4 regions of the Paraburkholderia sp. RAU2J genome follow, and region 1 is predicted to be linked to each of the others. Evidence: riboswitches for the same ligand, from Rfam matches in the RefSeq annotation. Region 1 holds a riboswitch; each other region holds the start of a gene.

The links. Region 1 has a riboswitch for cobalamin ahead of B0G69_RS10220 (TonB-dependent receptor). Riboswitches for the same ligand answer to the same signal wherever they lie in the genome.
Region 2: another riboswitch for cobalamin. It lies ahead of cobW (cobalamin biosynthesis protein CobW); the one in region 1 lies ahead of B0G69_RS10220 (TonB-dependent receptor).
Region 3: another riboswitch for cobalamin. It lies ahead of cobA (uroporphyrinogen-III C-methyltransferase); the one in region 1 lies ahead of B0G69_RS10220 (TonB-dependent receptor).
Region 4: another riboswitch for cobalamin. It lies ahead of B0G69_RS40180 (HoxN/HupN/NixA family nickel/cobalt transporter); the one in region 1 lies ahead of B0G69_RS10220 (TonB-dependent receptor).

Annotation. Positions count from the first base shown of each region.
Region 1 covers NZ_RBXG01000001.1:2,222,869-2,227,990, reverse strand. Annotated here, with positions in the region: gene B0G69_RS10220 (TonB-dependent receptor) at 1-1,709, opposite strand, end outside; cobalamin riboswitch at 1,801-2,060, opposite strand; gene B0G69_RS10215 (ATPase) at 2,268-2,624, shown strand; gene B0G69_RS10210 (cell division protein ZapA) at 2,621-2,935, shown strand; RNA gene ssrS (6S RNA) at 3,051-3,232, shown strand; gene B0G69_RS10200 (EVE domain-containing protein) at 3,367-3,825, shown strand; gene B0G69_RS10195 (SIMPL domain-containing protein) at 4,021-4,752, shown strand; gene lgt (prolipoprotein diacylglyceryl transferase) at 4,866-5,122, opposite strand, start outside.
Region 2 covers NZ_RBXG01000002.1:1,621,645-1,626,766, forward strand. Annotated here, with positions in the region: gene B0G69_RS24770 (type I secretion system permease/ATPase) at 1-1,136, opposite strand, end outside; gene B0G69_RS24775 (TolC family outer membrane protein) at 1,147-2,547, opposite strand; cobalamin riboswitch at 3,209-3,489, shown strand; gene cobW (cobalamin biosynthesis protein CobW) at 3,698-4,792, shown strand; gene cobN (cobaltochelatase subunit CobN) at 4,799-5,122, shown strand, end outside.
Region 3 covers NZ_RBXG01000002.1:1,612,339-1,617,460, reverse strand. Annotated here, with positions in the region: gene B0G69_RS24750 (hypothetical protein) at 1-1,531, shown strand, start outside; partial or broken gene B0G69_RS24745 (hypothetical protein) at 1,671-2,124, opposite strand; cobalamin riboswitch at 2,290-2,535, shown strand; gene cobA (uroporphyrinogen-III C-methyltransferase) at 2,779-3,621, shown strand; gene B0G69_RS24735 (cobalamin biosynthesis protein) at 3,618-4,178, shown strand; gene cobO (cob(I)yrinic acid a,c-diamide adenosyltransferase) at 4,175-4,777, shown strand; gene B0G69_RS24725 (cobyrinate a,c-diamide synthase) at 4,781-5,122, shown strand, end outside.
Region 4 covers NZ_RBXG01000004.1:486,599-491,720, reverse strand. Annotated here, with positions in the region: gene B0G69_RS40195 (TonB-dependent receptor) at 1-72, shown strand, start outside; partial or broken gene B0G69_RS40190 (PepSY domain-containing protein) at 88-1,558, shown strand; gene B0G69_RS40185 (copper chaperone PCu(A)C) at 1,593-2,039, shown strand; cobalamin riboswitch at 2,397-2,585, shown strand; gene B0G69_RS40180 (HoxN/HupN/NixA family nickel/cobalt transporter) at 2,639-3,700, shown strand; gene B0G69_RS40170 (APC family permease) at 4,592-5,122, opposite strand, start outside.

The DNA of each region.
Region 1 (5,122 bases):
GTCAGCGAGCCGAAACGCCGCGCGCGCCGCACGAGGTCGACATCGTTGTCGAGGTCGACGGGATTTTGCAGCGTCAACGACGCGCGCACGTCCGTCTTGCCGACATGTCCGCTCCACGATCCTTCGAGCCCCTGTACCTTCGCACGGCCGACGTTCTCGGCCAGATAGATGCCGGGCGTCACCTGCGCGTAGTCGATCAGATTCGAATAGCGCGTCTGGAATGCGCTCAGACGCATCACGCCGAGCGCGTTCGACGCGTACTGCACCGCCGCTTCGAGCGAATGACTGTGCTCGGGCTGGATCGACGCGTTGCCGCTGAGCGGATAGTACAGATCGTCGAAACTCGGCGCGCGAAACGAATCCGAATAGCTTGCGGTTGCCTTCCAGTGTTCGGCGATGTCGAAACCGTAGCCGAGATAGTAACTGTTCGCCCCGCCGAAATCGGAATACTGGTCGTGCCGCACGTTGGCCTGAATCTGGTTGCGCCCGAAGCGTCCCGTGTAGCCGATGAAGCCCGAGTCCACATGACGGTCCGGCGCCGCGAACGTATCCGAGTCGAGGCTCTGATCGAGATGCTCGTAGCCCACCTGCAGTTTCTGCCGCGCGGCCAACGCGAAATCGTTCTGCCAGGTGTACTGGCGATTGTCGGTATCGAAGCGGCCGTTGTAGATGCCGTTGGTCTTCGACACGCTGCGGTCGTCGCCCTCGGAGACGATGAAGTGCGTGCTCCACCAGTCGGTCAGCTTGCCGTTGGCGAACACCGACGCCTGGCGCACCTTGCTGTACAGGTTGTTCAGATCGGTCGGCGCGCCGTACGCGTTGTCGTAGCTGTTATTGCCGTTCGACTGGAAATAGTTGACGCCCGCGTCCCAGCGGTCGGTGAACTTGTGACGCAACGACGCCGTGATGCTCTCGTTCAGATAGCCGTTCGCGTTCGGATTGGCGCCGGGCGCCGGCTGCGGATCGAGCGACGAAAAGCCGTCGTCCTTCGAACGCGCGAGCGAGAGGCTGAAGGTCGTGCGGCCGTCTTTGTCGAGTGCGCCGTTCACGCCTGCCTGCTGCGTCTGCGTGTGATAGCTGCCGTAGCCCGCCGAGAAATTGAAACGCGGCGGATGATCGCCGCCCTCCTTCGTGAACACCTGCACCACCCCGCCAATCGCGCCCGAACCGTATAACGCGGACACGTTGCCGTTCACTACTTCGACGTGATCGATCTGGTCGAGCGGAATCTGCGCGAGCTGTGGCGCACCGAGGCTCACCGAGTCGACGCGCACGCCGTCGATCAGCAATAGCGATTGCGTCGACGACGCGCCGCGCAAATAAAGGCTCGTCGTCGAACCAGGACCACCCGTGCGCGAGATTTGCGCACCGGGCGCGAGTTGCAGGAGGCCGGGCAAGTCGGTCGCGGTGGTGTCGGCGAGATCCTGCTGATCGAACAGCGAGGTCTGCGGGATTGCGTCCGCGAGCGCTTGCGGCCCGCGCTCCGCGGTCACGACGACCGGTGACAACACGGCGGGCACGGCATTCTGAGCGGCGGCGCTCGCTTGTGCGTCGGTTTCTGCGTCGGCATCGGAGGCGGACGAAGCACTGGCCGATGCAGCAGACAAATCAGAGGACGAACCCGGCGACGAGTCGGCGGTGTGCGCATGCACGACGAGCGGCAAGCCCGCAAAAGCGAGCAGCGCCGCGCGGGCGATGGGGGACAGCATGGGATGACGATTCCTGTGGATAGCTCGCGCGGCCCGCTTCCCCGCAGGCCGATGCATAACGAAGCGCCCACGCTTTTTTGCATTTCGCGGGGGACGTGCCTCTCCCTCTGGCCGGTATCCGGGCTAACGACACATCGATCCCGCCTTCCCACGCGTAACGCGCAGTGGCACACTCGCATGTTGAACTTTCAGGCACGCGATCAGGATCGACCTGCATGACGAATGCGGTCGCTTACCGTTGCGGGGGCAGCGCAGGTTCGCGCGTTCAGTTCGATCATGGCGCGCCCTGCTTCCCGTTTAACTGCGCGCACTGTGAACAGCGGCGCGGGCACCAGAGTGCCGGCAGTTTAGGAGCGCCCTCGACGTGCGTCAAGAAAGGTCAAACCCGGCGCAATCCGTTCTGTTAAGTGCAGGTTATTGTCCGATGGGGGAATACTTTTTCATCATATGGTCGGGAAAAGCCTGCACATAGCGATGTTGTTACGTCTCGAAACGAGACAATTGTCGGAACCTGCCATATTCCGCGCTAAAATGCGATGTCTTTAGAGGACGCAGCACATGCTCACCGAACTCGAATCACTCTCACAGAATATCGGCAAGCTGATTGCGATCAGCCAGCGCCACAATGAAGCGCGGCTCGCGCTCGAAGAGCAACTCGCCCAATCGCGTGCCGAAGTGGAAGCCATGCGCACGGAACTTGCGCTGCTGCGCGAGGAGCGCGATGCACTGCAAGCGGAGCGCGACACGCTGTCTGCCAAGATCGACGACGCTCAGGTGCGCCTGAATGCGATTCTCGAGAAACTGCCGCGGGCCCGCGCGAGTAGCGAGCCTGACAACCAGCTCGATCTGCTCGAGCCGGTTCAGGACACCGCCGACGCGCAGAGCGAGGTTACCCGCCACGGAGAAAACGCATGACCGCCAAGCAGATCGAAGTATCGATTCTCGACGTGCCCTATCGCCTCGCGTGCTCGCCGGAAACGGAAGGCGCGCTGCTCGAAGCGGTGGCACGCGTCGACGCCGAAATGTCGAAGATCCGCAATAACAGCAACGTGCGCGGCACGGATCGCATTGCTGTCATGGCTGCGCTGTCGCTGGCATCGGAACTGCTTAAGCTGCAATCGAGCGTACGACACGGAGAAGCATTTCCCGCTGAGGAAATCCGGCGTACAATGCAGCAAATGAACGAACAACTGGGTACTGTGATTGAGCAGTACAGCATGCAGTAAGTATCGGCCGGTCCTGAGATCTGCCGCGAATTCAAACGAAGCGAAGTTGAAAGCAGGTGCATGAGCCAAGTCTGCGCAAACGTTTGAGTTCTATCGTTTAAGCTTCATCGGTTTAGCTTCCCTGCCTGGTTCGCCAAGGTCATATATTCCTTGAACCAATGCCATGTGCACGGTTGCGGAAATTTGTAGCACGGGTGTGCGCGTCACTCTGTCTGATGTACCCGAAGTGTTGCTAACTGCGACCAATTCTGAACCCCCGGTTCAGGATGCCGGCCTAGCGGCTAAGGCGGGGACCTTATCTAGAACGGCATCGGACTTCGGTTCGATGCCGTTTTTTCTTTGTGCGTCCGCTGGCGTGTCTGTGAGCGCGCCTCGCCTCATCGGCTTCGATTTTTTTCACATCGTCCAACCCTTAACGTTCAATTCGATTCATGCGCTACTGGCTAATGAAGTCCGAACCGGACGAGGCGAGCATCGACCATCTCGCCCACGCACCACACCGCACGTTGCCGTGGACCGGCGTGCGCAACTACCAGGCGCGTAACTTCATGCGCGACATGATGCAGGTCGGCGACGGCGTGCTGTTCTATCACTCGAGTTGCCCTGAACCCGGTATTGCGGGGCTCGCGCAAGTGTCGTCCACCGCGTATCCGGACCCGACCCAGTTCGATAAAAAGAGTCCGTACTACGACGCGAAGTCGTCGCAGGAAACGCCGCGCTGGGTGCTGGTCGACGTGGTGTTCAAGAAGAAAATCCCGCTGATTCCGCTGGCCGCGCTGCGCGAGCATCCGGAACTGCAGAACATGCGCGTGCTCGCCAAAGGCAATCGCCTGTCGATCACGCCCGTGACCGAAGCCGAATGGCGCTTCATCACCACGCGGCTCGCCTGAAGGCTCGCTCACTCGGGAAACGTCGAACGCTGAGCTTCGACGAGCCGTCGCGACTGACCGCCAACATTAATCAGGGAACCAAGCTCCGGTTACAAGCGCCTAACAGGCGCACAAACGAGCCCGCAAACGTCATGCCACCACTGCATGGCGTTCGCGCCAATCGTGCACAACCCTGTTCAAGCTAGGAGTCCAGCAATGTCGAACAAAACCGCACGGGCACTCGCACTCGCTCTCGTCTGCACCGCGCCTGTCGCGCTCGCGCTCAGCCCGGCCATGGCTCGCGCGCAGGGCGTCATGCAGGCCCAGCCATCGGGCGTGCTGTCGCTGAACGCTCAGGCCAGCGCGGAAATTCCGCAGGACGTCGTCGATATCACGCTGTTTTATGAGCAGGAAGCGAGCGACCCGTCCGCGCTCACCGCCACGCTGAATCAGCGCGCCGACGCGGCGTTGCAGAAAGCGCGAGGCGTGAGCGGCGTAACGGCCCGCACGGGTTCGTTCGCCATCTTCCCGTCCACCGATCGTGACGGGCGCATTTCCGCGTGGCGCGGCCGCACGGAGGTCGTGCTCGAATCGCACGACTTCGCCGCGGCGTCGAAGCTCGCGGGACAAATGGCCTCGGTCATGCAGGTCGGCAACGTGCAGTTCTCGCTGTCGCCGGAAGCGCAACGTGCCGCCGAGCAAAAGCTCACCGGCGAAGCGATCCGGTCGTTCCGCGATCAGGCTGCGTCGTCGGCGCAGGCATTCGGCTTCAGCGGCTATTCGATTCGCGAGGTCAACGTGAATCACGGCGGTGTGATGCCCCGTCCGATGATGATGATGAGCGCGCGCGCCATGAGCGCCGACGCGAAGACCATGGCGCCGATGCCGCTCGAAGGCGGCACGTCGACGGTGACGGTCAACGTATCGGGCTCGGTGCAGATGAAGTAACGCTAGCGCGCGGCCGCGTTTGCGCGCTCAGCATTTCTCGTGCTGCACAAGAAAACGCCACGGCATGCCGTGGCGTTTTTTCATCATGCGCTCGCTACGACAAACCGTAGCGCTCAGCTCGCGTTGACCGCCTGCGCCGGCTCACGGCGCGCACGGCGATACGACCACACCAGCATGCCGATGCCCGCGAGGATCATCGGCAGCGACAGCCATTGGCCCATCGACAGGCCCATCGCCAGCAGTCCGAGGAAGTCGTCCGGCTCGCGGGCGAATTCGACCGTGAAGCGCGCGAGGCCGTAGCCGATCAGGAACACCGCGGAAATCGCGCCCAGCGGCTTCGGTTTGCGCGAGAAGAAGAACAGCACGAAGA
Region 2 (5,122 bases), on a different contig from region 1:
ACCGTGCCCGACTGTGGTGCCCACAACCCGGCAAGCAACCGCAATAGCGTTGACTTTCCAGACGCGCTTGAACCGACGATCACCAGAAGTTGCCCCGGAGTCAGCGCGAAATGAATACCCCTGAGTAACATGCGCCCACGCGGATCACCCACGCCGCGACTATTGAACGTTAGCGACTCGACCGTGAGCCGTCCCTGAGGTCGCGGCAATTCAACTGGTCGCGTTACGGGTGGGCGACGATAGAGCGCGTCGAGCCGCTTCCAGCTCTGACGCACCTCAATAAACTGCTTCCAGCTCCCAAGCATCTGCTCGACTGGCGCGAGCGCCTTGCCTAACAGGATGGTGGTGGCGAGCATGACGCCGCCCGTCGCAATCTGGTTAATGACGAGCCATGCACCGGCCGCCATCATCACGACCTGAATCGCCTGACGTAGCGTCTTGCTGATGTTCCGGCTAAGGGCTGAAGTGTCGGCCGCTTGCGCCTGCGCGTCGAGATCGATGCGCCGACGCGACGACCACGCATCGAGCACGGCCGTATTCATGCCGAGCGCCGTCACGATTTCCGCGTTACGGTTGATCTGTGTGTATAGCTGGTCTGTCTCGCGCTGATGTGCGGTGTAGGCGCGCACGCTGTTTTTCGTCAGCCGGTCATTGAGTAGCGCCACGCTCACAAGCAGCACCGCGCTCGCAATCGCAATCAGGCCAAGCGACCAGTGAAACAGGAACATGAGAACGAGATAAACGACAAGCCACGGCATATCCAGAAACGCGGTGATCCCTGATCCGGAGAGGAAGGCCCGCAATGCAGCGACGTCCTGCGCCGTTGCAATGTCGGGCGATTGAACGCGCCGCGCATGCGCTTCGATTCGCGCGGCCAGTGAGAGCCGGTCAAGGCGGTCAGCAAGCTGCCGGCCGAGGTCGCTCAACAGGCGACTGCGCACCACATCGACGGCCAGCATCATCAGCAATGCGATGACCATGAAAGCCATCAGCATGGCGAGTGTTTCCAGACTTCGGTTTGGCAACACGCGGTCATAGACCTGCAAGAGGTACAACGTGGGGGCGAGAACCAGCAGATTGCTGGCAACACCAAACAGCGCGGCAAACCACGCGTGTCGCTTGATTGCATGAAACATGAAGGTCTTTTTATTTGTTTGGCTGCTCGGGTTGCCCGTCGCTGCTGCCGACGAGTTGCGCGAGCGTCGTGCCGTCGAGCTGGGCCACGCTTGCCTTGAGATGGAGAAATTGCATCAGTGTGTCGTAGCGCGCTTTTGAAAGATCGCGCCGGGTGCTGAACAGTTTGTCCTCGGCATTCAGGACATCTGCATTGATCCGCACACCCACCTTGAAGCCCTTGCGATTCGAACGCAGGGCGGTCTCAGCCGACCGCTGCGCGGTGCGAAGCGCGGAAACCTGCGCCAGTCCATCACGCACACCAAAGAACGCCTGTTGCGCATCCAGCGCAGCCGAACGGCGCGCGTCTTCAAGATCGTGGTCTGCCTTGTCGCGCAGTGCGAGCGCCTCGCGCTTTCTGCTCGTCGTGGAGAATCCGTCGAACAGGGGAATGCTGATCTGAATTCCCACTTCGCCGGACGTTGCCCGGTTCGCGCCGGTATTGAAGTTTGTCTGTCCGTTGATGAATGCCGCGTTACCGTGACTGACATTGCCGACAATCGATATGCTCGGCATGAATCCCGCATTGACCTTCGAGATTTCGCGTCGTGCAATCTCAAGGGCGATCTGCTGCTGTCTGACGTCCAGCCCTGACGTTTCGGCATCCGACACCCAGTTTTCGATTGGCTGAGATATGGAAAGCGATAACGCCGCATCGTCATTGAGTGGGTCCAGGCCATCGACAGGATGCCCCACTATCTTTTGCAGGGCGGCGTATCGGGTCGCGAGGTCGCCTTGTGCATGTGCAAGGTCAGCCACGGCAGCGTCCGCGGCTGCCTGTCCTTCATCAAGGTCAACGACGGTGGCAGCGCCTAGCGAGAATGTTCGTTGTGTGAGCGCCAGTTGTTCAGCGACTGAACGCTGATGCTCCTGGGCCAGCAGGAAAGTGTCCTTAGCGCCCAGCGCGTCGAAGTATGCCTGCGACACACGAAGTGTCGCATCCTGTTTTGCACTTGCGAAGGCGAGGCCGGACGCCATCACGGATAGCCTGCTTTGCTGATAGATTTGCCAGTCGTCCCACTTGAAAACAGACTGGTTCAGCGACAGCGTTGACCCGACCGTCGAATAGCCGGCCGCAGGCTGGCCGGGAACATTGACGGTGTTCCTGAATGTGGATTCCGTAAAGGAAAGATGAGGCAGTAGCGCGCCGCGCGCCTCGGGTTCCTTTTCAAGTCCTGCCCGATAGGCCGCTTCGGCGCTCGCAAGTTTGGCGTCGTTGGAGAATGCGTCGTCAGCCAGTTGCAGCAGGCCTGCCGCATACGTTGGCACGCCGCCAGACAGTAGCGTGAGGAGGCCGAGCAAAAGCGCACGGTTTTTCGACAGACGCGCGGTCTGTCTGGCCAGACGACGTCGTGGACAATTCCTGTTGAGCATCACAGGCTCACGGCGTCGCTGATTTGATTCGTTGGCATTCGCTAAATTTCCTCCTGGACAATGGATCCAAGAGGCTACTGCTGCGTCCCCTTTTTGGAAGTCGGACGAATCTGAAATGTAAATGCCGATGTTGTCGAAGCCGAGAAGAGTCCGGGAGTTGTCTTGCGTCCGGTAATTGTGAAACCGGAAAATCGTCCGCCGTCCCTCAACTGGCCTCGCCGGGCAGACGATGACGAGTGATGTACTTTCCCGCTGGGAATCCGGCCCGCTGTGACGTTCGCGCGTGTCTGGTGACCCAGCTTCATAACCGCCGCCAATGGCAAGTGGTCTTTACGAATTCCCCCAGACGGCCGGGGTTCTTTCCGCAAACATCCCGCAACTTCCCCACTCGCTCCCCACGGCAATGTAGTCGCCCCGCAGGGCTCCAGCGCATCTGGCTGGAACCCTTGCCTGACAAGGCTTCCAAGGGATAGGGGTTTTCACGTAAATGCCCGTTGCGGGGACAGCACAGGTTGAGCACATGACGCGCTGCCTGTTTCCCGTTTAACTGCACACGCGAACGCATGTGCGGGCACCAAACGCGCGCATACGACAGCACATGGCACCCCGTCCGATAAGCGCTTGCGGCCGGCGTTTCCTTGACGGCGCGGAGCCGCCGGCCTACACTCGCACGCACTTTGGTGCTCGTGTGCGCGCTCGTGCGCATGCAGTTAAACGGGAAACAGGGTGCCCGCCTGCATTGGACCGGGTCAACCTGTGCTGCCCCCGCAACGGTAAGCGAAAAGTGGCGTCGACTGGATTGACCGACGCTGCGGAGCCGGCTTCGATGTCCACGCGCAAGGCCGCGTCGGCATATCACCACTGGGCGAGAAATCACTCGTCCGGGAAGGGGAAGCGGCGCTTTCGCCAGCCCGGATACCGGCCAGAATACGCAGGATGCCCGTCGCGGGGATGCGACGGCGCGTTATTGACCTCACACCCGCTTTCTGTTTACCGTTGTCGCGGCGACGCCGCCGTTCGTCCCCGTGTGTTGTGATCGAGCCGGCTTTGGCAGCGCGTGCGCCTCGTGCGTGTCCGCTCGGCCGGCCCATGCAGACAGACGCGCGAACGTACCGGCGGCCCCGTGCAACGCCTACGGATGGACCACACGATGCAAACTCAAATGCGCAAGATCCCCGTCACCATCGTCACGGGTTTTCTCGGCAGCGGCAAGACCACGCTGCTGCGGCATATTCTTCAGCATGCGGGCGGCAAGCGCATTGCGGTGATCGTCAACGAGTTCGGCGAGCTCGGCATCGACGGCGAAATCCTCAAAGGCTGCGGCGTCGGTTGCGATGAAAACGGCGTCGAAACCGAAGGGCAACTGTATGAACTCGCGAACGGCTGCCTGTGCTGCACCGTGCAGGAAGAGTTCTTTCCCGTGATGGAAAAGCTCGTCGAGCGCCGCGAGCAGATCGATCACGTGCTGATCGAAACCTCCGGTCTCGCGTTGCCCAAGCCGCTGGTGCAGGCGTTCAACTGGCCGCAGATCAGGAACAGCTTCACCGTCGATGCGGTCGTCACGGTCGTCGACGGCCCGGCTGCCGCCAGCGGCCAGTTCGCCGACAATCCCGTGGCCGTCGACGCGCAGCGCAAGGCCGATCCGAATCTCGATCACGAGTCGCCGCTGCACGAACTGTTCGAAGATCAACTCTCGTCGGCCGACCTCGTGATCCTGAACAAGACGGACCTGCTCGACGACGCGCAGCAAGGCGCGCTCGAAGCGGTGATCCGCGAAGAGATTGCGCCGCAGGTGAAGATCGTGCGCGCGCAAATGGGCCAGCTCGATCTGCATACGCTGCTGGGTCTCGAAGCGGCATCGGAAGAAACGATCCACTTGCGCCACGATCATCACGGTTCCGCCGAGGATGCCGATCACCACCATGACGAATTCGATTCGGTGGTGGTGCAGGCGAGCGCGCCGTCGCGCGAAGCGGTGATCGCCGCGCTGCAAGCGCTCGTCGAAGCGAACACGATTTACCGCGTGAAAGGCTTCGCCGCATTGCCGGGCGCACGGATGCGTCTCGTGATCCAGGGGGTGGGCCGGCGCTTCGACAGCTATTTCGATCGACGCTGGCAGCCCGGCGAAGGGACGCAAAGCCGCTTCGTGCTGATCGGCGAAGATCTCGACCAGACCGCGTTGCAACGCGCGTTCGACGCGGCGCTCGGCGTCGTGTCGTCGAGCGCCGCGGCCAGCGAGGCGTAAGCACTCATGCATCTGCTGCGCACGACGCCGGGCGGTTTCGTCGACGATACGCAGGGCGTGATCCGTATCGATCAGCAGCCCGCCGACATCGTCGTGCTCAGTTCCGCCGACACCACGCTGTCGCTGCTCGCGAGTGTGTTTCCGCGGCTGGGCGAGGGCTTCCCCAGCGTGCGGCTCGCGAACGTCACGTATCTGCGGCAACCGGCCTCGGTCGATTTCTATCTCGAGGATGTGCTGCAGCACGCGCGCGTGGTGGTGGTCGATCACCTGGGCGGCGAAGCGTATTGGCCGTACGGCATCGAGCAGGTGGTCGCGCTGGCGGAGCGCAAA
Region 3 (5,122 bases), on a different contig from region 1:
CGCGTACGATGCATCCGGTCGCGAAACGGAATATGCGACGTTCGGCACCAACGGCAAGATCACGCAGGATACCTTCTATGACATCGCGACTGGCCGAGCGACAGAGCGGGATGACTACAACGCGGATGGCAGCGCCGTGGCGAACCTGTTCCATGCCGATGGCTCGCAGGACCAGATTTACTACAACGCTGCGGGTCACCAGACGGAACAGGCGAGTTTCGGCACCAACGGCAAGATCACCCGGGATATCGTCTATGACGCCGCGACTGGCCATGAGACACAGGAAAGCGACTGGAACGCGGACGGTAGCTGGACCACTCACCTGTTAAACGCCAATGGCTCGGAGAACGCAATCGCGTACGATGCCTACGGCCGCGAAACCGAGTACGCAACGTTCGGCACCAACGGCAAGATCACCCAGGATACCTTCTATGACGTCGCGACTGGCCGCGCGACAGAGCGGGATGACTACAACGCGGATGGTAGCGCCGTGGCGAACCTGTTCCATGCCGATGGCTCGCAGGACCAGATTTACTACAACGCCGCGGGTCACCAGACGGAACAGGCGAGTTTCGGCACCAACGGCAAGATCACCCAGGATATTCTCTATGACGCCACGACCGGCCGCGAGACGCAGGAAAGGGACTGGAGCGCGGACGGCAGTTCAGTTGCGCACCTGTACAACAGCAACGGCACGCAGAACGCAATCGCGTACGATGCAGCCGGCCGCGAAACCGAGTACGCAACGTTCGGCACCAACGGCAAGATCACGCAGGATACCTTCTATGACGCTACGACCGGCCGCGCGACAGAGCGGGACGACTACAACGCGGACGGTAGCGGGATCGCGCATATCTTCAACGCGGACGGCACGCAGAATTCCGCCATATTTGATCCGTCTGGACATGTCTCCGAATACGCGACGTTTGCAGCGAACGGCGCGCTGACTTCGGATGCCTTTTTCGACAAGAACGGCCGGGAGACCGAACTAATCGAGTTTTCAGGCAATCAGCAGATTGTCCACCTGTTAAATGCCGACAATTCGCAGACGGCAATTGTCTACAACGGCAATGGTCAGGAAGTCGAATACGCGAGTTTCAATACGAGTGGCCAGAAGACCGATGACTGGTTCTGGGACGGGCCATCGGGCCGGCTGATCGAATACGATCAGTACGGCAGCAACGGCAGCATGACCGCGCATCAGTTCAACGCCAATGGTACGCAGGACGCCATCATCTTCAATGGCAACGGTCAGGAAATGGAGTACGACTCTTACGACACCAACGGCAACCTGACGGGATTCACGCAGTTCACCTATGGCGTGGGCGGCGGTTATAACGCGGTCGCATATGGTCCGACCGGATATGAGACAGGATGGGCCGACTACGGCAGCAATAACATGCTTGTCTCGTCGGGTGGCAATCAGTACAACTTCACCCTGGACGACAGTTACGACAGCGGAAGTGACGACTACGACTTCGGATGGTTTGACGACACGTCTTACTCTAACGAATACGGATTTTACATTTAACCATGATTCTTAGTAATCCGTTGTAAGTAAATTCCTACGTTCGGCCTATTCTGTAGTACGAAGTTCATTGAGAGGGAAAGAAAACAAGGCGCGCTGAAAATCGCGCCTTCTTCAGCGGTGCGACCGGTGTTGCCTGTGGTCAGCGCGGCGCGGTGGCGGATTTTGAACCTGCTTTCGTTCGGGCCGGTCGGCGCGGCACGACGCCGACAGGGCTATCCGCCGCATCGCTATCTGAAGCGCTTCGTACAGCATCGGACAGCAGGTTAGCCGCATCACGGGCCGTGATGCGGCTGTGCGCGACGCCCTTGGCGTCTAGCGCGATGAGTCTGGAACAGTTCACTATCGCACTCGTTGCTCCGCTGATACGCCTCGCCCGGATCAACCAGCAGTTGTAGCAACGTCCGCTGCTGCGCCCTTTCTTCGTTCGTTACCGCGGGGCTCCGGCATACGGACGCCGCAAGCGTAACCAGCTTGTAGAGTTTTTCTCTCTGCTGGTCGCACAGACGGAAAGCCGCGAGCGCGAGCTTTTCGTATTGAAGGGCATCAACGGGCGGGCGCGAGGTGGATTGCGAAGGCTTGCTGGAATCGGTCATGTGCGATTACCTTACTGTCAGCGTTTTCTGGATCGCCCGACACTCGCCTGGTAGGCGGATCGAGTCAAGCAGTTCTCGTGTGATGACGATGCGTTGCATAATGCTGTTCCTTCTGGTCGCTTTCCGGGAGCCCCATGGGGAAACCGTGCGGAAGTCGCGGGGCGTTGCCATACGTTGCATTGCGGTGCTATACGCCGATAACCCTTTGATTTAAAAGGATATACGTTGTTATATGTCACCCATGCGCAGTATGCAAATTACCCCGCAACGGTAAGCGACCTGCGGCGCGCTGTTCGATCAGCCCTGCCGCGCATGCGTTTTTTCGATGCCACTGTCCGGCGAATCCGGCACGGGAAGGCAAAGCGCATGAGGCCGTCAGCCCGGATACCGGCCAGACGCGGAGGCGGCGCACGTCACGCCGCCAGCCGCCGGAATCCGCGAGGGACGGATGTGAAGGCGCTGAAACACGACGTGACGCGTCCGTTCGCGTATTCCGCATGAGCCGTACTCTCGCGGGATTCGCCAAGAACCGGCCGCGTTTTCGCCGAGCCCGAATCTGTCGCACCGCATGATTTCAATCTCCGCCATGGGACGCCGCTGCCGGCTCCCCCCCTTCCCGCCGGTTACGACATGGCGCGCGCCATGCCCGCCGCGATGAGCCGCGCGTGGCTGATCGGCGCGGGCCCCGGCGACGTCGAACTGATGACGCTGAAGGCCACCCGCGCGCTGGCGCAAGCCGACGTGGTGCTGGTCGACGACCTGGTCAATCCCGACGTGCTGCAATTCGCACGCCATGACGCGCTGGTCGTGTACGTGGGCAAACGCGGCGGGCATCCGTCCACGCCGCAAGCCGGCATCGTCGCGCAGATGCTCGGGCACGCGCGGGCCGGACGCAGCGTGGCGCGGCTCAAAGGCGGCGATCCGTTCGTGTTCGGCCGCGGCGGCGAGGAACAGCAGGCGCTGCATGAGGCGGGCATTGAGGTCGAAGTGATCAACGGCATCACGGCGGGGATTGCCGCGCCCGCGGCAATCGGCATCCCGGTCACACATCGCGATTACGCACAGGGCGTCGCGTTCGTCACGGGACACGGCGCGGGCAGCGGCGAGCCGGATTGGGCCGCCCTCGTCGCTACACGGATGACGCTGGTGATTTATATGGGCATGCGGCGCCTGAACGAGATCGCCGCCGCGCTGCTCGCGGCCGGCATGCGCGCCGACACGCCGTGCGCGGCGATCGAGTCGGCTACGCGTCTCGAACAGCGTCACGTGCTGGCGCGGCTCGGCGAATTCGTCGATGCTGTCGCGCATGCGGGGCTTGGCTCGCCAGCAATCGTGGTGATTGGCGGGGTGGCGTCGCTGGCGCTGGCTCGTATGGCGGAGACGGACATGGCTCATGCGGCGGCGGCTGCTCGCAGGGGCGGCTGCGACGCTCAGGGCGATTCTGTTGCTGGCGCCGCTACCGCCGCGGCCTCGACTCCCGGAACGGACCCCCAATGAAAACGCTGAGCGTCGGCATTGGTTGCCGTCTGAACACCTCGCCCGCGCAGATCGAAGCGGCCGTGCGCGCCGCGCTCGGCCCACATGCAATCGATCGGATTCGTGCGATCGCTTCAGTCGACACCAAAGCTGACGAGCCGGGTCTGCTCGAATTCTGTGCGCGTCACGCGCTGCCGTTGCTACTCTTCAGCCGTGAGCAGATCGCGGCAATCACAGTTGCGACACCGTCGGACGCCGTGCGCGAGCATCTCGGCGTGGACGGCGTCTGCGAACCGTGCGCGCTGCTAGCGGCGTCGTGTGAGCCTGCCGCGCTTGTAGCGGCGACTGTGCGTGGCGCACGCGTGGCGCACACCGCATCCGACGTGGGCGCAATACCGCCTGCCGCTCTTGCTACGTCCGCCGCACGTGCCGTCCCAATTGCACCGACTGCTCCCACCGCCCGCCTCCTCGTCTCCAAAACGCACCACGCTGACGTCACAGTGGCAATCGCCACGGCCGCGACCGACGCCAGCGTCGAACCACCCGACCACGCCCCACACCGACAGGACCTTCGATGAAGACCGACCCCGAATCGCATCAACGCATGACCGAGCGCCGACGCGAAGGCCACGAGAAGAAGCAGGCCAATGCGACCGTCGAAAAAGGCCTGTTGATCGTCAACACCGGCACCGGCAAAGGCAAGACGACCGCCGCGTTCGGCATGGCCGTGCGGGTGCTCGGACACGGTATGCGCCTCGGCGTCGTACAGTTCATCAAAGGTGCGCTACATACGTCGGAGCGCGACTTCCTCGGCGCGATCGCGAACTGCGATTTCGTCACGATGGGCGACGGCTACACCTGGAACACGCAGAACCGCGACGCCGACATTGCCACCGCCCGCAAGGGCTGGGACGAAGCGCGCCGGATGATCGAAAGCGGCGACTACCAGATGGTGATCCTCGACGAGCTGAACACTGTGCTGAAGTACGAGTACCTGCCGCTCGACGAAGTACTGTCGGTGCTGAATGCGCGCCCCGCGATGCTGCACGTGGTGGTCACCGGCCGCCACGCACCGGACGCGCTGATCGAGGCCGCCGACCTCGTCACCGAAATGCGCGTCGTCAAGCATCCGTATCGCGAGCAAGGCGTGAAAGCGCAGCGCGGCGTGGAGTTCTGAGCGATGTCCGAGCGGCCCGACGGCACGTCATCAGGAGCGGCCCAACAGGGCGATGCCTGCGCTTCGCGCGGGGCGCCCTCCCAAGGAACGTCTACCGGGGCCTCCGCTCAGGAGACTTACTCCGGAGCGCGCCCGAAGGAGAGTTCGTCGCGCGCCTGCCCCGCACTCTTCATCAGCGCCCCCGCTTCGGGCCAGGGCAAAACCACGATCACTGCCGGTCTCGCGCGCTACCACCAACGCTTGGGACGGCGCGTACGCGTCTTCAAAACCGGCCCGGACTTTCTCGATCCGATGATCCTCGCGCGCGCGAGCGGCGCACCGGTTCTGTCGCTCGATCTGTGGATG
Region 4 (5,122 bases), on a different contig from region 1:
GACTCGCGCTACTTCGTCTATCACCCGTACCCGGGCCGCACCTTCTATGTCGAAGGCCGGCTGCATCTGTAAAGGAGGGGGTATCTCATGTCCACTGCCGCAACCGACTCGCGTTCGACACCGGGCACCGCCGCAGCTGCGAGCCGCAGCTATCGCACGCTGTGGCGCTGGCATTTCTATGCCGGTCTGTTCGTGATGCCTTTTCTCGTGGTGCTCGCATTGACCGGCACGCTGTACTGTTTTCAGCCGCAGATCGAGCCGCTGCTGTATCCGCACAGGCTGGTGGTCGAGCCGCGCGATGTAACGCGCCTCGGCGAAGATTCGTTGCTGGCGAACGCGCGCCTGGCGCTGCCAGCGGACTCGCTAGCAATGACCGCGCGCATCTCGTCGCGCGCAGATCGCAGCGTGGAGTTCATTTTCCGCCAACCCGATGGCGAAAAGCAGAGCATCTACCTGAATCCGTACGACGGCACGGTGCTCGGCACGCTCAGTGTCGACCAACGCTTCATGCAGATTGACCGGATGATTCACCGCAAGCTTCTGCTCGGCAAGCCGGGCGAACTGCTGATGGAACTCGTTGCGTGCTGGACGCTCGTGATGATCGGCACCGGTATCGCGTTGTGGTGGCCGCGCGCGGGCACGACGCTGCGTGGCGCGCTCGTGCCAAGCTTCGCGCTGCGCGGCCGACCGCTGTGGAAAAGCATGCACGCGGCGCTTGGCATCTGGCTCGCCGCAGGCGCCCTTGCATTCGTCGTGACCGGCTTGCCATGGACGGGCTCATGGGGCAAGCATTTCAAGTCGCTCTCGGCAAGTCTCAACCTCGGCTCTCCACCGGGCTCGTGGGGCGGACTGCCGCTACACTCGATACTGCCGGGGGGTGCCGCTCAACTCGCAGCCGTGGTGGGCAACGCGGCCGATAGCCAGGAGGCTGGCATGGATTCGATGCCCGGCATGACGATGGATGACCTGCCGCTGCCGCAGATACCGTGGGCCGCGGGCGCAGCGACGGTACCGCAGTCGCAGGATGCCGCCCCCACGGTATGGACACTCGGCCGCGTCGTGGCGCAAATGCGTGCGCTCGGTCTGCCCGATGACTACGACGTTGCGTTGCCCGCCTCCGCCAGCGGCGTATATACGGTGTCGTATTTCCCGCCGGACCCGAAGCTCGAGCGCACGGTCTATATAGACCAGTACAGCGGCGCGATCCTGAAAGATATCCGCTACGGTGATTACGGCGCGGTGGGAAAGGCGGTGTCATACGGCACGTCGCTGCACATGGGTCGCTACTTCGGCCTCGCCAATCAGATTGTTTGCGCGGCGCTCTCGCTCGGCCTCGCGACGCTTGCCTTCACTGGGCTGTGTGATGTGGTGGAAACGCCGACCGGCGGGCAGGCTTGGGGCGCCCGGACGTGATCGCGCAGTGGTGCCAATGCGCGGCTGGAAGCTCGGGCTCGCGGCGCTCGGCGTGGTGTTTCCATTGATGGGCGTCACGCTCATCGCGGTCTGGCTGGCCGACCGCATGCTATCTGGCCGCCCGCTCCAGCCGCTGGCGGACTGAAGACGCAGTGCAACCCTGTACCCAGGAGATCAACATGAAGCCCACACTCAAATTCATTCTGTTTGCCGCGCTTTGCGGTTGCGCGGGAGGTGCTGCAGCGGCTCCCGCATCCGTGATGGTTTCCGACTGCTGGATACGCCTGCTGCCGGGCGACTTACCATCGGGCGGCTATTTCAGCGTCATGAACATGAGCGGGAAGCCGATCGACCTGACCGGCGTGCAAACTGACGCGTACGGCATGGCGATGCTTCACCAGACGCAGAGCAACGGCAGCACGTCGAAAATGGTGATGGTCCATAAGGCAACCGTGCCTGCGAACGGCACGCTGTCGTTCACACCGGGCGGATACCACGTGATGCTGGAACAGCCGAAAAAGCCGCTCAAGGTGGGGATGTCGATTCCGTTCACCTTCACATTCAGCGACGGCGAGCAGGTGAAGGCCGAGTGCGAGACGAAAAGTCCTGCGACCATGGGTCACTGAGCTGGCCTTCGCTCGGCGCGCGGTCCGGTTGAATACCTGACGCGCACCGCAAGCCGGAATTCCGACCGGGAGCAATGTATGCGTGCTATCGACCTCCTGTTGCGTGCGACATTCCATCTGATTGTGGGCGCCATGCTGGCCGTTGTGCTGTGGGGTTTCTGGATCGTGTCACTGACGGGATCTTCGGGCGCGGCAGACGCGCCCGTCGTGCAGATTCTTCGTCCCTGTCCTTGCATGGCTACGGCCCGACCGGCGAATCCCGCTGCCCGCACCTGAACTGCGAGCCGTGCCCGCGCCTTCGTCACGAGCGCCTGATCAGGATGCCCGTGAGGGAAGCTGTCCGCGCCAGTTCTGCGCGATAATCGGCGGTGCAATGGCTGCCGCAAGGCATTAATAGGGAATATGGTGAGGCGACTGCCAAGGCCATAGCTGTGCCCGCAACTGTAAGCGCGAAGTCCGACATCATGAAGCCACTGGGCAACCGGGAAGGCGACGCCGGACGAGGATGCGTAAGCCAGGAGACCTGCCGCGCCCGGGACGCAAACGCGCCCGGCTCAAGCTACCCGTACCGGGTGGTTCAACTGGCATGCGAGGAATTCATGCAACAGCGCTACCTTTCCCATCTTTTCGACGACGGTCCACATGCGCTACGCAGCAAGGTCATCGGGATCCTTTCGCTGCTCGTCGCAGCTAACATTGGTATCTGGATCTGGGCGCTGACCGCGCTACATGGCCGGCCGGCGCTGATCGGCACGGCGTTGCTCGCCTATACGTTCGGCTTGCGTCACGCGGTCGACGCCGACCACATTGCAGCGATCGACAACACCACGCGAAAGCTGATGCAGGGTGGCAAACGGCCGGTTGCCGTGGGGTTTTTCTTTTCCCTGGGCCACTCCACGATCGTCATCGCGCTGTCGATTGCCGTTGCGTTCGCGGCCGTTACGCTGAAAGCACGCTTCGAAGACATTAAAGCGATCGGCGGCATTATCAGCACCTCCGTCTCAGCAGGTTTCCTGCTGGTGCTGGCAATTGTGAACGTGATGATTCTCGTGTCGGTCGTAAAGACTTTTCGCCGTGTGCAACGAGGCGAGCGCCTTGTGGAAGAAGATCTCGACATGCTGCTCAACAAGCGCGGCATCCTTTCGCGAATCTTTCGCCCGCTGTTCCGGCTCGTCTCGCGTAGCTGGCATATGTATCCGATCGGCTTCCTGTTCGGGCTGGGCTTCGATACCGCCACGGAAGTCGCGCTATTCGGCATTTCAGCCGCTCAGGCCGCCAACGGCATGTCGCTCGCGACGATCCTGATTTTCCCGGCGCTTTTCACCGCTGGCATGTGCCTGATCGATACCGCCGACGGTGTGCTGATGCTCGGCGCCTATGGCTGGGCGTTCATGAAGCCGATCCGCAAGCTGTACTACAACATCACCATCACGTTCGTGTCGGTAGTCGTGGCCATGTTGATCGGCGGCATCGAAGCGCTGGCGCTGATCGCTGACAAACTGGACCTGAAGGGCGGTTTCTGGGAACTCGTCGGCACCGCGTCGGACAATTTCGGCTTGCTCGGCTACGCGGTAATTGGCGTCTTCGTCGTCAGCTGGTTGGCCTCTGTACTTTTCTACAAGCTCAGGCGCTACGACGATTTGCCTGTCAATATCGGCTGATCGAGAATGTTCGGACGCGTTGATGGTCCGAGGCAAAGTGCGGCCGATCGGCACCATATGATGGCGTGCGAAGCGCTCGTGGATATTGGCTGAGAACGTGTCCACGGCTTCGACAGCCAGCGATCACTCGCACGACAATGACGGTCCCGGAAGAGCCTGAACGTGTCGGGCATTGGGCATTGAACGGATGCGCTTCTGACACCAGCCGATTGAGGCGCGCACCCGCATCGAAGCCGGAATTACGGCACACCACGACAACTCGGGTCTTTGTGCCCTGAATGTCTCGTTATGGTTGGGGTTCGGCCGCTCCTTCTTCGCGGTTAAGTGACTGCTGAGGGTCGACACGGGTCCTTGCTTCTTGTTGGATGATCGCGCGGCGGATCAACACTCAGGCGGCAGGCCGATCGTCAGTATTATTCCTTTGTCGTTTTCGGTTGTTGAGGTTGATGCTGCGGGTCAGGTCCGCGTTGCGTCGGAGCCCTTGTACATGCGTCCGGGGGCGATACATAGCGCACGTCGTCGCAGCAGCACGCATAGACCGGAAATCCGTACACGTTCGTGCGGATGATAGTCGTTGGCCCGTGCAGCGGGCACACCGCTTTCATGGCGCCTCCTGAGACTCACCTATGAACTGTCTATGGTACCCGCGGCCCGTCACTTCGACACGGCCAAACACCGGTTCGCGCGTGCGGCAGCTGGTTTTCCCGAGCGACGGTGCGCGGCCAACTCCAGCCGTTCGCCATGGCGCCTGCCCGGACTATCGAACGTCGGCTTTACTCATTAGCTGCCCGTCTGAGCCGGTGACTATGTTTTACCGAGGCAGTTTCTCGGGACACTTCGTGCAAGTAAAGAGCCGAGCACGAATATCTGCGCCGCTTCGCCCGCGACGCACTATGAGTTGTCCCGTGCATTCTGTCGGGAGGCGCCTTCGAGACGAGGGCTACCATTCTCGCCCGCAGACGCCTTCGCAGGTATGGTCCACGCCCTGGAGCGATTGCGCGAACGTTCGCAAGATATGCCAACTCCGAGGAGCGCAACTGAGTAAATTAACGTATAGCCAAATCCGCCCAGCATGAAGCAACAAGACGCCAATGCGGCTGGCGTAAGAATCCAGCGCTGATAACCGCGCGCGATCTTGAAGAAGCAGTAGATGCAGACGAGGTAAAGCACAAGGAAGTTCTGATTCGCAAGTAGCACGAGAACAGTAAGATGAACATGAAAGAACGCTACGGCGAGGAGAACGCCGAAGAAGCACGCGGTCAGCAGGAGTAACGCATTGCGCGGCACACCACGTTTATCGAGTTCGGCGAAGAGCGGGGGAAGGAGACCGCTGCGTGCGGCGGCGTAGTACAAGCGACTCGCGCCAAAGATCCACGCGTTCGCAGTGGCCAGGATCACCACCAGCGTGACCACGAATAGGGC